2 regions of the Variovorax sp. YR750 genome follow, and region 2 is predicted to be linked to the other one. Evidence: riboswitches for the same ligand, from Rfam matches in the RefSeq annotation. Region 2 holds a riboswitch; the other holds the start of a gene.
What was found. Region 2 has a riboswitch for cobalamin ahead of BMY35_RS19410 (TonB-dependent receptor domain-containing protein). Riboswitches for the same ligand answer to the same signal wherever they lie in the genome.
Positions count from the first base shown of each region.

Region 1 (8,722 bases), on a different contig from region 2:
CGGCGAGGCGATGAAGCCGCTGGGCGACGGCTTCATCAAGCTGATCAAGATGATCATCGCGCCGATCATCTTCTGCACGGTGGTGGTCGGCATCGCCGGCATGGAGGACATGAAGAAGGTCGGCAAGACCGGCGGCCTCGCGCTGCTGTACTTCGAGGTGGTGAGCACCATCGCGCTCATCGTGGGGCTGGTGCTGGTGAACGTGCTCAAACCCGGCGCGGGCATGAACGTCGATCCGGCCACGCTCGACACCAAGAGCATCGCGGCCTACACGGGCCCGGGCAAGATGACCGGCACGATCGACTTCATCATGAACATCATCCCCAACACGGTGGTGGATGCATTCGCCAAGGGCGAGATCCTGCAGGTGCTGCTGATCGCCGTGATGTTCGGCTTCGCGCTGCACCGCTTCGGCGGCCGCGGCACGCTGGTGTTCGACGTGATCGAGAAGGGCTCGCACGTGCTCTTCGGCATCGTCAACTACATCATGAAGCTGGCGCCCATCGGCGCCTTCGGCGCAATGGCCTTCACCATCGGCAAGTACGGGCTGGGCAGCCTGTTCTCGCTCGGCAAGCTGATGGGCACCTTCTACCTGACCTGCCTGCTGTTCATCTTCGTGGTGCTGGGGCTCATCGCGCGCTTCCACGGATTCAGCATCTGGAAGTTCATCAAGTACATCAAGGAAGAGCTGTTGATCGTGCTGGGCACCTCGTCCAGCGAATCGGTGCTGCCGCGCATGATGGAGAAGATGGAGAACCTGGGCGCGAACAAGACCTGCGTGGGTCTCGTCATACCGACCGGCTACTCGTTCAACCTCGATGGCACTTCCATCTACCTGACGATGGCGGCGGTGTTCATCGCGCAGGCGACCAACACGCCGATGACGCTCACGCAGGAAATCACGCTGCTGGCGGTGCTGCTGCTCACCTCGAAGGGCGCGGCGGGCGTCACGGGCAGCGGCTTCATCGTGCTGGCGGCCACGCTGTCGGCAGTGGGCCATGTGCCGGTGGCGGGGCTGGCGCTGATCCTGGGCATCGATCGCTTCATGTCGGAAGCCCGCGCGCTGACCAACCTGATCGGCAACGGCGTCGCCACCATCGTGGTCGCCAAGTGGACCGGCGAACTCGACGAGACCCGCCTGCGGGCCGGGCTCAACAACGAGAGCTGGGTGGAGGCGCAGGAGCCCGAGGTGCTCGATGCCGCCCGCACCAGCAAGATGGCGGGCTGAACAGGCCGCCTGAAACGGCCGGCCGGGAAGGCCGTTCGAAATGAAAGGCCGGGCATCGTTCCTGCAAAATGGAGCGATGCCCCACAGCGTCTCCCTCATCAACACGATCGCCGCCGGCCTGGGGCTGGCGCTCATCCTCGGCTTCCTGGCGGCCAGGCTGCGATTGCCGGCGCTGGTCGGCTACCTGTTGGCGGGCGTGATCATCGGCCCCTTCACCCCTGGCTTCGTAGCCGATGCGGGTATTGCCGCCCAGCTCGCCGAAATCGGCGTGATGCTGCTGATGTTCGGCGTGGGCCTTCATTTCTCGCTCGACGACCTGCTGGCCGTTCGCAAGATCGCGTTGCCCGGCGCGCTCGCCCAGATCGCGGTGGCCACGCTGCTCGGCGGCGGCCTGGCCTTGTGGTGGGGCTGGAGCCCCGGCGCGGCGCTGGTGTTCGGGCTGGCCTTGTCGGTGGCCAGCACGGTCGTGCTGCTGCGCGCGCTCGAAAGCCTGGGCATCCTCGATTCGTTCACCGGCCGCATCGCCGTCGGCTGGCTGGTGGTGGAAGACCTGGCGATGGTGCTGGTGCTCGTGCTGCTGCCGCCGCTGGCGGGCACGCTGGGCGTGTCGGGTGCTGCCGGATCGGGCGATCCGCTGTGGCAGACGCTGGGCCTCACGCTGCTGCAGGTGGGCGGCTTCGTCGCGCTGATGCTGGTGGTGGGGCGGCGCGTGTTCCCGTGGATCCTCTGGCAGGTCACGCGCACCGGCTCGCGCGAGCTGTTCACGCTGTGCGTGGTGGCTGCGGCCGTGAGCATTGCCTACGCGTCGGCTGCGCTCTTCGGCGTGTCGTTCGCGCTGGGCGCCTTCTTCGCCGGCATGGTGATGCGCGAGTCGCAGTTCGCCCACCGGGCGGCGCAGGAATCGCTGCCGCTGCGCGACGCCTTCGCGGTGCTGTTCTTCGTGTCGGTCGGCATGCTGTTCGATCCCTCGGTGCTGATCGAGCGGCCGCTGCAGGTGCTGGCGGTGGTGCTGGTCATCGTGCTGGGCAAGTCGCTCGCGGCCTGCGCGCTGGTGCTGGTGTTCCGCTATCCGCTGGGCACGGCGCTCACGGTCAGCGCCAGCCTGGCGCAGATCGGCGAGTTCTCGTTCATCCTGGCGGGGCTGGGCGTGTCGCTGGGCCTGCTGCCGGTGGAGGGGCAGAGCCTGGTGCTGGCCGGGGCGCTGATTTCCATCGCCACCAATCCGCTGTGGTTCAGCCTGATCGCGCCGATGCAGAAATGGCTGCATGCCCATTCCTCCTTCGCGCGCGGACTCGAGATGCGCGACGACCCGCTCGCCGAACTGCCCATGACCACCGAGGCGAAGTACCTCTCGCGGCAGGTGGTGCTGGTGGGCTACGGCCGGGTGGGGCGCCGCATCGCGGCGGAGCTCGACGCCAACGACATCCCCTACGTGGTGGCCGAGCAGAACCGCGAACTGGTCGAGAAGCTGCGCGAGGCCGGTACCCCGGCCGTGTGGGGCGACGCGGCCGATCCGGCCGTGCTGATACAGGCGCACATCGCCCGCGCCCGCGTGCTGGTCGTGGCCACGCCCGACACCATGAACGTGCGCCAGATGATGGAAACCGCGCGCACGCTCAACCCGACCATCCAGACGGTGATCCGCAGCCACAACGAGCAGGAGGCCCGGCTGCTCACGCAGGAAACCTCCGCCACCGTGTTTCTCGGCGAGCAGGAACTGGCCCAGGCCATGGCCCGCGACGTGGTCCAGCGCGCCGTGTCGATGGCCGTGCCGGCCTGAGGGCCCCTGAAAGGGACTCTTTCCCTTCAGGGCTTCAGAGGTCTTCGATCACCAGTGTGCGGTAGCGCTGGGCGATGGAGTAGGGCACGGTGCGCACCAGCTCCATCAGCCGCTCGGCGGCCGCGCCGTCCTTCGTCCTGACGAGCAGGCCGGTATGGCCCTCTTTCGCCAGCTTGGCATAGGCGCGCACCGTGGCCGCGTCGGTGCCGGCGGAGGGCAGGGGGCTGTCGGCCGACCTCACGGTCGGGACGATCTCCGCGAGAACCGTCTCGGCTGGAAGCAGGTAGACCTCGTCGCCGCTCATGCCCTTTTCGATCAGGCGGTGGCCGATGCGGTCCGCATCCTCGGCGCTGGGGAACATCACCATCGAGTAGCCGGTCGGGTAGAAGGCGCCGCCGATGCTCGATCGCATGCCGGGTTCAAGAGTGAAGTGCTTCATGCTGCCTCCTGTTCTTGGTCGGTTCTTCTTGGAGTCTCGTGAGTCCCTGTCGATACAACATTAGGTCGCACCCGGGGCGTGCTCTGTAGGAGAACCCCGAAAGCTCTGTCAACCACGCCCGTGCATTTCCTGTTCATCCAGTAGTCAGGCAGCACATTCATCCTTGCACCATGCCCTCTCCCAGAAACATCGCACTCACCGTCCACGAACTGGAGGCGGGCGAGTTCTACTGGGTGCTGATGGAGGCCGTGGACGACACGCCCGGCGAAACCTCCCACGTCTACGTGCCGCTGGAAGCCGCCCACGAGCCCTACGCCACCTATTCGAACGCCCTGGTGGCCGGCGTGGCCATGATGCGGCGGCTGTTCGGGCCCGACGGAAAGCCCGGCTGAAGCCCGCGGCGCGGCCCCTCCCGAGGGGGCGCTACCTATAATCCCGCCGTTCCGGTGCGGCAGTTTTCATTAACCGCGCCGGGCAACACGGTTCGAAGGTGCCCCGCACGCCATCTCATCCATGGCGACGGGGTTAAACGGGAAGCAGGTGCGCCGCGTCGTCGTTCTCTTGATCGATCGATGCGTCAATTCCTGCGCTGCCCCCGCAACGGTCAGCGGATCTGGAAACCCTCACGCACGTGCCATCTCGGTTGGCACGGGCAGCCACTGCGCTTCGGCGTGGGAAGGCGAGGATTTCCGTCGTGGCGTGCCTCCACAGAAGGCACGCCGCGGCGCTCCGCAAGCCCGGATACCGGCCCTCGCAACCGCCTTCGGACGCTGCGGGAGTGCGTGTCCGGGCCTGCCGCATCCCTCGCCCCCGAGCCGCCGCAGTCCCTTCGCCTCTTCTTCCGCCGCGTCCTTCATCGGTCGGGAGCCTGCGGGGACGCAGGCCGGAGGAGAAGCTACATGGGTCATGCATCGCCGCGGCGCGATCGCAAGGGTGTGCCGCCACCGCGCAGGACACGCCTTTCGAGTCTTTCGGGCCTTTCGGGCATTTCATTGGGATTGGGGCTGGTTTTCGGGCCTTCGGTGGCCCTGGCGCAATCTCAGGACGAAACAGTCGTCGGCGGCGGCCAGAGCCTCAAGCCCATACAGGTGGAGGCCGACCGGCACGTGCCGCTGGCCATCGACGAGCCCACCCAGACCGGCAGCCGCCTCGGCCTCACGCCGCTGGAGACGCCGGCCAGCATCGAGGTGCTGACGGGCGACACCATCCGCGCGCGCGGCGACGTCTCGGTGGTCGATGCCGTCACCCGCGCCACCGGCATCACCGGCGCGCCGGGCCCGGGCAACGGTGGCACCGCGCTGGGGGCTCGCGGCTTCCTGGGCCACGGTTCGGTGATGCAGCTCTTCGACGGCACGCGCCTCTTCGCGGGTGCCGGCACTGTCACCTTCCCCTTCGACACCTGGTCGGCCGACCGCATCGAGGTGCTGCGCGGCGCGGCCTCGGTGATGTACGGCGAGGGCGCCATCGGCGGCGCGATCAACGTGGTGCCGAAGAAGCCCACGCGCGGCCCGATCCGCAATGAAGCGCTGGTCACGCTGGGCTCGGACGTCACCCGGCAGGTGGCTTTCGGCAGCGGCGGAGCGATCAATGACCGGCTCTCCTACCGCTTCGACATCAGCCAGCGCAACACCGACGGCTTCATGCAGCGCGGCGAGGCCGAGAGCCTTGCCGTGAGCGCGGCCGTGCGGCTGGACGTGTCGCCGCAGCTGCAGTTCACGCTCTCGCACGACGAGGGCCGGCAGTCGCCGCAGCGCTACTACGGCGTGCCGCTGATCGACGGCCGCCTGAGCAGCCAGACGCTGCGCCAGAACTACAACGTGGACGACGCCGAGATCAAGTACCGCGACAAGTGGACCCGCCTCGACGCCCTGTGGACGCCCAACGAATCCGTCACCGTGCGCAACCAGCTCTACCGGCTGGAGAGCAAGCGCCACTGGCGCAACAGCGAGACCTACACCTACAACGCCACCACCCGTCGCGTGACGCGCGGCGATTACCTGGAGATCGGCCACGACCAGGAGCAGATCGGCAACCGCACCGACGCCACCTTCAGGCACCGGCTGTTCGGCCTCGCCAACCAGGTGCTGGTGGGTTTCGACGCGAACCGCATCGACTTCACGCACACCAACGATTCGCCTTACGGCGGCCGCTCGGTGGTCGACCCCTTCGTCTTCAACCCGGGCTACTACGCCTCGCCCGTGGCCTACACGCCGCGCTACAAGACGAAGACCAGCACCTACGCCTTCTTCGCGGAGGACAAGCTGGCCTTCGACGAACAGTGGTCGGTGGTGGGCAGCCTGCGCTGGGACCACGCGAAGGTCGCGCGCACCGACTTGCAGAACGCCGCCAACAGCTTCGGCAAGACCTTCGAGTACGCCACCGGCCGCCTCGGCGTGGTCTACGCGCCCGACGCCTCGCAGTCGTTCTACGCGCAGGTGGCGCGTGCGGCCGATCCGCTGGGCTCGCTGGTGACAACTTCGGCTTCGCAGGCGGCGTTCGATCTCAGCACCGGCAGGCAAGTCGAGGTCGGCTACAAGCGCCAGCTCGCGGACAACCGAGGCGGCTGGACCGTGGCCGCGTACAGCATCAAGAAGAACAAGCTGCTGTCGCGCGACGCCATCGATCCGACCGTCACCCAGCAGGTCGGCAAGCAGTCTTCCGAAGGCATCGAGGCCACGCTCGACCTGGCGCTCAGCTCCACGTTGCGGCTGGAGGCCAACGCCACCAAGCTGCGCGCGCGCTACGACGACTTCAACGAGGTCGTCAGCGGCAGGCTGGTCTCGCGCGTGGGCAACACGCCCGCCGGCGTGCCCGAGGAGGCCGCGAACATCTGGCTCACCTGGCGCTTCCTGCCGCAATGGGAGGCCGATGTCGGCGTGCGCTACGTCGGCCCGCGCCAGGTCGATGCGGCCAACTCGCGCAGGATCGGTTCGTACACCGTGGCCGACGCGGGCGTGAGCTGGCAGGCGAACCCGTCGCTCAAGCTCGCGCTGCGTGCCTACAACCTGGCCGACAGGCGCTACCCGGTGTCGTTCTCTAACGGCGGCAACCAGTGGCTGCTGGGGCGTCCGCGCTCCTTCGAGCTGTCGGCGCTGGTCAGCTTCTGAATGGCAGACAGGACCGGGAACGCATGACCTCCGCATGGCGCCGCGCCTGGCCGCGCATCCGGCACTGGCTCTACTGGACGCACCGGTGGCTGGGCATCGGCGGCTGCCTGCTGTTCGTCATGTGGTTCGTCTCGGGCGTGGTGATGATGTACGTGGGGTATCCCAACCTCACGGACCAGGAGCGGCTCGCGGGGCTCTCTCCGCTGCGTTTCGACCAGGCGGCGGTGTCTCCCGCGGCCGCGCTCGATGCGCTGCCGAAGGATGCACGGTCGCGCCCGCCGCGTCGCATGGTGCTGGAGATGCAGGGCGGAGACGGCGCCAGCCCCGTCTGGCGCATCGTCGATGCGCGCGGTGGCCGGCACACCGTGTCGGCGCGCGACGGCCATGTGCCCGGCCCGGTCGATGCCGCGCAGGCCGAAGCCATCGCGCGCGCCTTCTCGGGTCACGCCGGCGCGCACTGGGCCGAGACGCTGGAGCGCGACCAGTGGACCGTGCCGCAGGGCCTGAACCCGCTGCGCCCGCTGCACCGCATCGAGGTCGGCGACGAGGCGGGCACAGAGCTCTACGTGTCGCAGGTCAACGGCGAGGTGGTGCGCGACACCACGCGCCCCGAACGCTTCTGGAACTGGCTGGGCTCGGTGCCGCACTGGATCTACTTCACGCCGCTGCGCGCCGATCCGCCGCTGTGGCACGACGTGGTGGTGTGGCTGTCGGCCGCCTGCATCGTCTCGGCCGTGACGGGCATCGTCATCGGCATCCTGCGGGTGCGGCTGCGCCGCAGGTTCCGCAACGGTGCGGTCACGCCGTACTCGGGTTGGATGGCCTGGCACCACATCGCGGGGCTGGTCGGCGGCTTCTTCGTGCTGACGTGGATCGTCAGCGGCTGGCTGTCGATGAACCCCAACGGCTGGTTCCAGCGCGGGGCGGGCGACGCGGCGGCGATGGCGAGCTACACGGGTGTCGGCAAGTCGCCGTTCCCGTGGCCGCCGGCTTCGCTGCCGGCGGGCGAGGGCGAGGCTGCCGCGCGCGAGGCCGTGCTGCTGTGGTTCGCCGGCAGGCCGCTGCTGCAGTTGCGCGATGCGAAAGCGCGGGTGTGCGTGGTCGATGCAGTCACCGGCGAGCCGGCCGTCATCGCGAAGGACGACATCCTGCGTGCCGCGGCCCGCCTGCGGCCCGGATACGCCATCACCGAGGCCACGCTGCAGACCCGTGAAGACTTCCACTGGTACGGCCACCACCGCGAGCGCATCGTGCCCGTGTGGCGTCTGCAGTTCGACGATCCGGCGCGCAGCTGGATCTACATCGACCCTTCCAGCGGCCAGGTCGCGGGCAGCAGCGACGGCAACTCGCGCCTGCGCCGCTGGCTCTTCAACGCGGCGCACAGCCTCGACTTCCCCTGGCTCATCCAGTACAGGCCGGCCTGGGATCTCGTGGTGTGGCTGCTTTCCATCGTCGGCGCCGTGGCTTCGGCCAGCGGCGTCGTGATCGGCTGGCGACGGTTGCGGCGAAAGCCCTGGCCGGTGACGGCCATGCAGGGAGCGCAGCGCGCGCTCCAGCGTCCATGACGGGGGCTTGCGTGCGCCAGCCCATCCACCAACAATCAACTTTCGCACCACGGTGCATTTCAGGAGGTGCTCGATGCACATCGAACCAGGTCTAGTCGACGGATCCAAGATATTCCTCAGCTACGCGACGGCGGCAGCCGCTCTTGCCTACACGGGCAAGGTCGCGTTCCAGACTCTCGTGAAGGACGGCCCCGCCGCCCTGTTGCTGCGCTCGGCCATCGCCATCGCGCTGGTGTTCTGCTTCTTCGAGGTGTTCCCGCATCACCCCGTGGGCGTGTCTGAAGTGCACCTGATCCTCGGCACCACGCTGCTGCTGGTGTTCGGGCTGGCGCCCGCCGCCATCGGCCTGGCGGGCGGCCTGCTGATCCAGGGCCTCTTCTTCGAGCCGCAGGACATTCCGCAGTACGGCATGAACGTCACGACCCTGCTGGTGCCGCTGTTCGCGACTTCCGCACTGGCCCGCCGGATCATTCCCGAGAAGCTGGCCTACGTGGACATCGGCTACCAGCAGGCCTTCAAGCTGTCGGTGGCCTACCAGGGCGGCATCGTGGTGTGGGTCGGCTTCTGGGCGCTCTATGGACGCGGCACCGGCATCGAGAACAT
Region 1 covers NZ_FOBJ01000008.1:219,925-228,646, reverse strand. Annotated here, with positions in the region: gene BMY35_RS18275 (dicarboxylate/amino acid:cation symporter) at 1-1,228, shown strand, start outside; gene ybaL (cation:proton antiporter domain-containing protein) at 1,305-3,008, shown strand; gene BMY35_RS18265 (hypothetical protein) at 3,043-3,447, opposite strand; gene BMY35_RS18260 (hypothetical protein) at 3,618-3,839, shown strand; cobalamin riboswitch at 3,919-4,215, shown strand; gene BMY35_RS18255 (TonB-dependent receptor) at 4,470-6,554, shown strand; gene BMY35_RS18250 (PepSY domain-containing protein) at 6,578-8,119, shown strand; gene BMY35_RS18245 (energy-coupling factor ABC transporter permease) at 8,193-8,722, shown strand, end outside.
Region 1: it holds a riboswitch for cobalamin, as region 2 does, so the genes downstream of both, BMY35_RS18255 (TonB-dependent receptor) here and BMY35_RS19410 (TonB-dependent receptor domain-containing protein) in region 2, are expected to answer to the same signal.

Region 2 (8,722 bases):
ATCAGCGCGGCGCAGGCGCGACCCTGCATCCCGGGGCCGCGCGACTGCACGCCGAAGAAGCCCATCACGACCTGCTTCACCGAAACCGGGGCGCGGGCCGACCACACGGGGTAGGGCGGCACGTAGTCGTCTTCCACGCGGCGGTGCCGCGTGCGGGGGCACTTCAGGTGCTCGGCGATGGCGGATTCCATGGCGTGCCTCCGATGGTTCAGGCCGCGACCGGCTCGGTCGCGCTGCTCTCGGGTTCCGGCGAAGGCAAGGGCGATGGCGACTGCTGCACCACGACAGGCTCGCGGCGCGTCTTGTTGAGCAGCAGCTGCGTGACGTCGGGCCGCGAGTAGTGGCCGCTGGGGTCGGCGGCTGCCTTGGCGAGCGAGATCATGCCGAGGTCGATGTCTGCGACGACCAGGCCTTCCTCGTCCTCCGCAAGCGGCGTTCCCAGCGGCGAACCGTCGGGCGCGTAGATGCGCGCGTAGCCGCCGCCGGTGCGCAGCATCTGCTGCTTGCCGGCATCGGTGCACATCAGCTCGCTCATGGCCTTCGACACGGTGGCGCAGGGCGCGATCACGAAGCACTGGCCCTCGGCCGCATACACCTGGCTCGCCGCGTTGTTGACCTCGGGGCCCAGCGCGTAGGCTGCGCCCCGGTAGAGCGAGAAGCTCGGCCATGCACCGCAGTGGATCTGCTCGTTCTGCGAATACATCGCGTACTTGCTCAGCGGCTGCAGGTGCTCCCAGCACGAGAGCGAGCCGATGTTGCCCAGTGGTGTCTCGACCACGGCAAGGTCGGAGCCGTCGCCTTCGCCGAACACCGTGCGCTCCACATGCGTGGGCTTGAGCTTGCGCCGCGTCTGCACCGTGCGGCCCTGGTCGTCGATGAGCGCCTGCGCGATGTAGAGGCTGCCGGCCGCCTTCTCGCTGTAGCCGAGCGACACCCAGATCCCGAGCCTGCGCGCCGCCTGCGCGATGCGCTCGAACTCGGTCGAGCCGACGACCAGCGAGTTGTCGTGGTAGCGCTGCACGAACTGCATGCCCCAGGCCGGCGAGTCGAGCCAGATCCACCACGGGTAGCCGGGCACCCAGGTCTCGGGAAAGGCGATGAGCTTCACGCCCTGTTTCGCGGCCTGCGCCATCAGGTCGATGGTCTTGTCGATGGTGCCGTCGAGGTCGAGGAACACGGGGGCGGCCTGCACTGCGGCGACGCGCAGCTTGGGATGGACGGTGGTCGGCATGAAGGTTCTCCAGATGCAATGAAAGTAACGAGGCGAAGCGTCCGCCGCGTGCCTGCACCGGGTTTGCGCTGTGGCATGCGGGTTGCTTGAAGCGTAGATTCGCGCCGCCGGAACGCCTTGACCCGGATTGGCGGCGTTCTTGTTCCAGCGTTGCATCCGTTCGTTGCCCAGGCCTTCCGAGGAACCCCGATGACCCAACTGCTCAGCACCGACGCCGTCCCGCGCGACCAGCGGCTCGCCTACTGGACCGACATGATCTGCAACGTCTACGTGCAGCTGGGCTGCGACCCCGTGCGGGAGGGCGACACGCGCGACTTCGAGGGCAGCATCCGCCAGCACACGCTGCCGGGGCTCGACGTGTCGGTCGTCACCTCGAGCCCGCAGAAGGTGATGCGCACGCCGGGCCACATCTCGCATTCCGGCGACGACTACTTCCTCGTGAGCATCCAGGCGCGCGGCCGTGGCGTGGTGCGGCAGGACGGCCGAGACGCGGTGCTGTCGGCCGGCGACTTTGCCCTGTACGACAGCACCCGGCCTTACCAGCTGCTCTTCGACGAGTCATTCGAGCAGATCGTGCTCAAGCTGCCCGGCGAGCGCCTGCGCAGCGAGCTGCGCGACACCGAGGCGCTGACGGCCACCACGGTGTCGGGGCGCGAGGGCGCGGGGCACCTGCTGCTGGGCATGATCCATACGCTGCGCGAGGACATCGACACGCTGCAGCCTGCCTCCGCGCTCGCGGTGGCCAACGGCGTGCAGAACATCCTGGTGGCGGGCCTGCAGACACTGCCGGCCGCGCGCGCTCCGGCGCTGAGCAATCTCACCGCCTATCACCTCGCACGGGTGAAGCGGCGCATCGACGAGCAGTTGTCGGATCCGTCGCTGTCTGTCAGTACGCTGGCGACGGAGCTGGGCGTGTCGGTCAGCCACATCCATCGCGTGTTCAGGAGCGAGCCGCTCACGCCGTCGCAGTACATCTGGGAGCGCAGGCTGGAGGCATGCAGCCGCGACCTGCTGGAGCCCCGACTCGCTGGGCGTCCGGTGGCGGACATCGCCTATGGCCGGGGATTCAACGACGCGGCGCATTTCAGCCGCGCGTTCAGGGAACGCTTCGGCTGCTCGCCGCGCGAATGGCGGCAGCAGCGCACGCAGCAGTAGCGAGCGAAGAAGAAAAACTACTGGACCAGCAGCACCGTGGTGTTCGTCTCGGCGATCACCTTGGTGGCGACGGAGCCCATCAGCGCGCGGCCCAGGATGCCGTGGCCGTGCGTGCCGAGCACGATCAGACCGGCTTGCGCGGCGGTGGCCGACTTGAGGATTTCCTCGGCGATGTGGCCGTGGCGCGCGTCGACCGTGTAGTTGGCGATGCCCTGCGCCGCGAGCTGTGCCTTCACGGGCTCGATCACCTTGGCGCTTTCCTCGGCGTAGTAGTCGGAGACGAGCTCCTTGCTGAGGTGGCGCGTGACATGGCCCGAGATGCCGGTGCACACGTGCACGATCACGAGATCGTGACCATCCACGAACATGGCGCGGTTGGCGACGAGATAGGCCAGAGCCTTCTGTGTGTAGGCGCTGCCGTCGACTGCGATGAGGATTTTCATGGCCCCGTTATACGGCGCGTGCCGCGGGGGCGGCAACGAGTCGCACCTCCTGCCGAAGGGCTTTGCGCCCTTTCTTCTTCAGCTGCAAGGATCAGCCGTGCAGGCCCTTCCAGAGCATGTAGGCCGCCAGCAGGTAGAGGATGCTCGCGAACACGCGCTTGAGCTTCTTCACCGGCAGGCTGTGCGCCGCCTTCGCGCCCAGAGGTGCGGTGAGCACGCTGCACAGGGCGATCACCGCCAGCGCGGGCAGCCAGATGTAGCCGAAGGAGCCTGCGGGCAGCCCCTGCACCGACTGGCCGCTGACCGCATAGCCCAGCACGTTCGCCACCGCGATGGGAAAGCCCAGCGCCGCGCTGGTGGCCACCGCGTTGTGGATGGAGATGTTGCACCACGTCATGAACGGCACGCTGATGAAGCCGCCACCCGCGCCCACGAGGCCCGAGATGAAGCCGATGGCGCCGCCCGCCGCGAACTGGCCGCCCGTGCCCGGCATCTGCCGCGTGGGGGCGGGCTTCTTGTCGAGGAACATCTGCGTGGCCGAGAAGCCCACGAACAGCGCGAAGAAGATCGCCAGCGCCGTGCCCTTGAGCAGCGAGAACACGCCCAGGCTGCCCACCAGGCTGCCGATGACGATGCCCGGCGCGAGCCGCTTCACGATGTCCCAGCGCACCGCGCCGCGCTTGTGGTGCGCGCGCACGCTCGACACCGAGGTGAAGATGATGGTCGCCATCGAGGTCGCGATGGCCATCTTCACCGAGAGATCGGCCGGCGCGCCGCGGTGGCCCATGATGATCGTGATGAAGGGCACCATCAGCATGCCGCCGCCGATGCCCAGCAGGCCTGCGAGGAAACCGGTGCCGAGCCCGAGGGCGGCGAGTTCGGCGATGAGGATGGGGTCGAGCAGGCTGGAGACGTTCACGGAAATTCTGTATCGCAAAAAGCAACGGCCCCGAGCAGTGTGTGCAGGGGGCCGTGGCGGAATTAGGTGTCTGCAAGTGGGCGCCGGACTCGCATCCTGAACCGGGGTTCAGGTGGGCGAGGGCAGCAGGACTTCGGGTTCATCTGACGCGAGATGATCACACCCGTCGAGCGATTTACCAAGCCCGGCTCCGTAGAGCATTGGAACAAGGACATATAAAGCCCAACGCGCACCGCAGACGAATCGGATTTTACCGCTGCCGCCCCGCCGGCGGAACCCGCTCAGAGCAAATGTCCATCGCCCGCCAGGGCCTGATCGAGTCTTTGAATGAGCTGGGCGGCCTTCGGATCGGTTTCGGTGGTATCAGGCGCGGCTGCCGGAGTGGGCGGCGCGCTGGCGGCGGCCTGCTGGGCCGCGAGGTCGAATGCCAGGTTCAGCGAGGCCAGCACCGCGATGCGGTCGCGGGCCTTGACTTTTCCCGCGTCGCGGATCTTGCACATGGCGGCATCCACGCGTTCGACGGCTTCGCGCAACTGCGCCTCGCCGCCATCGGGACAGCCGAGCAGATAGCTCTGTCCCATGATCTGTACTTCAATCTGCTTCATGCGGGGGAATCTTCGGAAGGTGGTTCAGCCGGCAACCGTTCGAGCAGGGCATCGAGGCGCGTGCGGGCCGCGACGAGCCGCGACTTCAGTGCGTCGCGTTCGCGCGTGAGCGCATCGACCTGTTCCTGCAGCAGCGCGTTGGTGCGCTGCACCTCTTCGTGACGCACGAGCAGTCGTTCGACGCGCTCGGCGATCTGATCGATGGGGCTGGAGGCGGGCATGGTTGGCGATTGTAGTTTCCCGGGGAGGCGGTCCCGCCGAGGCCGGACGCGCTGCCCGACGTGGCAGGGATTCTGCGGCTTTGCAGCCTGCCGATCAAACCCTTCGCGGCCTTTTCAGGCCTCGCTCAGCCGCACGTAGGTGGCCAGCAGCGCGCTCTTGGCGACCACGCCCAGCAGCACGGGGTTTTCCGCGCTCTCGATCACCGGCAGCCGCTCGCCCAGGTGGTCGAGAAAGCGCTGCAGCGCCTCGCCCAGCCCGGTGCCGGCGGTGATCGGCTGGATCGTTTGGGAGAGCAGGGCGGCGGCCGTCGTCTCCTGGGGCGCCGTACCGAGCGACGAGAGCGGCACCACGCCGAGATAGCGCTTGTCCGCGTCCACCACGTACAGATACTTCACGGGGTGCTGCAGGAAGAGCCTGCTCATCGCCTCGCGGTCCGCCTGCGGTCCGACCACCGTTTCGGCCGGCTGCACCAGGTCGCGCATGTGCAGCCCGCGCAGGCGCATCTGGTCGTCGCGCTGCGCGTTGCGATGCAGCGTGATCTCGTACATCGAACCCGCATTGGCCGAGCGCGCGACGAAGTACGCGATGACGCTCGCGGCCATCAGCGGCAGCATGACCTGGTAGCTCAGCGTCATCTCGAAGATCATCAGGATGGCCATGAGCGGCGCCTGCGTCGCGCCCGCCAGGAAGGCTCCCATGCCGACGATGGCGTAGGCGAAGGGCGCCGAGCTCGCCGCCGGCCACAGCGCCTGCACGCCCTGGCCGAACAGCGCGCCGATCATGCAGCCGAAGAAGAGCGCGGGCGTGAACACGCCGCCCACCGCGCCCGAGCCCGCCGTGGCCATGGTGGCGACCGCCTTGGCGAGCAACACCATCGCGATCAGCGTCCATGCCCATGGCGTGTGCAGCACCGAATTGACCACGCTGTAGCCATTGCCCCAGACCTCCGGCATCGGCACCGACACCGCGCCCATCACGAGCCCGCCCAGCGCCAGCCGCAACGGCAGAGCGATCGGCAGCCGCGAGAACAACGCCCGGCTGCCCTGCAGCGCGCGCAGGAAGCCGACCGCCGCGAAGCCCAGCAGCACGCCGAGCACGCAGAACAGCACGACCTCGGTGCCGTGGATTTCCGGGAACGGCGGCATCCTGTAGGGCGGCTGGTAGCCCGGCAGCGCCCGCATCGCGACGTTGGCGACTACCGAGGCGATGATGATCGGCCCCACGCTTTCCATCGCGATGGAGCCCAGCACGATCTCCGCGACGAAGAAGGCGCCGGCAATGGGCGCGTTGTAGGCAGCCGTGAGGCCGGCCGCCGCGCCGCAGGCCACCAGCAGCCGCAGCCGCTCGGCCGGAAAGCGAAACACCTGCCCGAACAGCGAAGAGGCCAGCGCCGCCAGCTGCACCATCGAGCCCTCGCGCCCGATCGAGCCGCCGGTGCCGATGCTCACCAGCGAGGACGCGCTGCGCGCCAGCGTCTGCGCCACCGGAATGCGCCCGTCGCCCAGCACGATGGCTTCCATGTAGTCCGAGGTGGCGCTGCGTTCGGCCACGCGCTTCGCGAGCACCAGCAGCAGTCCCGCCACCAGCCCGCCCAACGTGGGGCAGGCGATGCGCGCCCACCACGGCAGGTGCTTGGCCATCGCCACGAGTCCTTCGCCCGGCCCGAGCACCAGATGCTCGAAGGCGAGCAGTGCCGCGCGAAAGAGTTCGGTCGCCAGCGTGCCGAGCAGTCCGGCCACGATGGACCACAGCAGCATCGACTGCCAGCCCGAGACACCGAAGAGACGCTGCAGCGCCGAGCGAAGATTCAGGAAGACCGAGGCGGGCCGCATCATGGCCGTCGATGTTAGCGGTACCACGACTTTCGACTTAAGCACCGCTGGGCAGGGCATAGAATTCCGCCCGTTGGTGCTCGCGCCGTGGTTCGCACGGCGCAGTTCAACGGGAAGCAGGAGTGGAAGCCCCGGGTTCGTACCGGAACAAGGCCGAAGCCGCCTGCGCTGCCCCCGCAACGGTCAAGCAGACGGCGCCGCAAGGTGCCAGCCCCTTTCCATCGAAGCCACTGGACGCCCTGAAACAGGTGTCTGGGAAGGCGGTGAGGAGCCGTTCTGCCAGCCCGGATACCGGCCAACAAGGCGGCTGCCGCACGCGTCGACGATGAACGCATGCGCGGCCATTGCGCCCAGGCGCCGGCGGGGAGGCCGGCCAGGGGTATTGACGTTCGTTCGCTTGATTCATGATTTCCCACGTTTGCTTTTCCCGCGGCCGCGTTCCTGCGCGCCGTTTTCGCCAGGCCTGCCTGCCGCTCGCACTGGTTTCCGCCTTCGGCGGCACGGCGGTCCATGCGCAGGAGGCGCCAGCTCTCGCCGAGACGGTGGTCACGGCCAACCGCACGCCGCAGCCGCTGTCGGACCTCGTGGGTGACGTCTCCATCGTCGACCGCAAGGCGATCGAGCGCAGCGGCGCGACCGGCGTGGCCGACGTGCTCTCGCGCCTGCCCGGCATCGAGATCTCGCGCTCCGGCGGCGTGGGCAACACCACCAGCCTGTTCATCCGTGGCGCCGAGACGCGCTTCACCGCCGTGTACCTCGACGGCGTGCGCATCGACTCGCAATCCACCGGCGGCGCCGGCTGGGAAGGCATTCCGCTCTCGCAGATCGACCGCATCGAAGTGCTGCGCGGCCCGGCCGCCGCGGTCTACGGCTCCGACGCCGTGGGCGGCGTGATCCAGCTTTTCACCAGGCGCGGCGAGGAGGGCGTGTCGCCCTACGCGGGCATCGGCATCGGCAGCTACGGCCTGCGCAAGATCGAAGGCGGCGTGAGCGGCAAGTCGGGCCTCTTCGACTACTCGTTCGGCGTGGCGCACGAAGAGAGCAAGGGCTACAACGTGCAGCCCGTGGACAAGCGCAACGTGACCAAGGACGGCTTCACCAGCCCCGACCGCGACGGCTACAACAGCACCTCGGGCAACGTGAAGCTGGGCTTCCAGATCACGCCCGACCAGCGCATCGAGGCCACGATGCTCGCCAGCGACACCAAGGCGGGCTACGACGCCACCGTGGCCTACAAGACCAAGCCGCCGATCCTGTTCCGCGACGACGTGTCGAGCAACACGCTGCGCACCGCCGGCCTGACCTGGTCGGCCAAGTGGAACGACGTCTACAGCACCCGCGTGCAGGTGACCGACTCGCAGTCGGTCTACAAGACGCAGCCCTCGTTCTACCGGACCGAGACCAAGCTGCGCGGTTACCTGTTCCAGAACGAATTCCGCTTCGGCCCGCACCTTGTCACCGCCACGCTGGAGCGCCGCGAGGACGCGCTCGAGAACGCGGCCACCACCACCTCGAAGCTGCTGTCGCGCGACCGCTCGCAGAACGCCATTTCGCTCGGCTACGGCTTCGTGCAGGGCCCGCACTCGCTGCAACTGCACGTGCGCCACGACAGGGACAGCGAGTTCGGCGGCAAGACCACCGGCAGCGCGGCCTACGGCTACGCCATCACGCCGTCGCTGCGCTTCACGGCGTCGGCCGGCACCGCCTTCCGCGTGCCCACGCTGTACCAGCGCTTCAGCGAATACGGCCTGGCCACGCTCAAGCCCGAATCGAGCCGCAACCTAGAGCTGGGCCTGCAGTACACCGAAGGCGCCACCCAGCTGGGCGTGGTGGCGTACGCCAACCGCGTGCAGAACCTGATCGTGTTCGACGGCTCGGCCAAGGGCTGCGCCTCGTCCTTCGGCTGCTACGCGAGCACGGCCCGCGCGCGCTACCAGGGCGTCACGCTGTCGGGCAGCCACCGCATCGGCGACGTCACGCTGCGCAGCTCGCTCGACTTCCAGGACCCGCGCGACCTTGCCACCCACAACCTGCTGGCCCGCCGCGCGCAGCGCCACGCCACCATCGGCGCCGACTGGCGCGTCGCTGGCTGGACGCTGGGAGCCGAGGTGCAGACCTCCAGCCGCCGCTACGACGATGCCGCCAACAGCGTCAAGCTCGGCGGCTACACGGTGCTGAACCTGTCGGCCACCACGCAGATCACGCGCGACCTCAACCTGGTCGCGCGCGTCGACAATGCGGGCAACAAGGACTACCAGTTCGCGCGGCTGTACGCCACCGCAGGCCGCACCGCGTACGTCGGTCTCAAGTGGACG
Region 2 covers NZ_FOBJ01000009.1:107,962-116,683, reverse strand. Annotated here, with positions in the region: gene BMY35_RS19450 (phenylacetaldoxime dehydratase family protein) at 1-191, opposite strand, end outside; gene BMY35_RS19445 (carbon-nitrogen hydrolase family protein) at 209-1,231, opposite strand; gene BMY35_RS19440 (AraC-like ligand-binding domain-containing protein) at 1,421-2,386, shown strand; gene BMY35_RS19435 (universal stress protein) at 2,404-2,829, opposite strand; gene BMY35_RS19430 (sulfite exporter TauE/SafE family protein) at 2,921-3,748, opposite strand; gene BMY35_RS19425 (cell division protein ZapA) at 4,030-4,353, opposite strand; gene BMY35_RS19420 (hypothetical protein) at 4,350-4,574, opposite strand; gene BMY35_RS19415 (ClcB-like voltage-gated chloride channel protein) at 4,689-6,410, opposite strand; cobalamin riboswitch at 6,465-6,722, shown strand; gene BMY35_RS19410 (TonB-dependent receptor domain-containing protein) at 6,812-8,722, shown strand, end outside; gene BMY35_RS19405 (cobyrinic acid a,c-diamide synthase CobB) at 8,716-8,722, shown strand, end outside.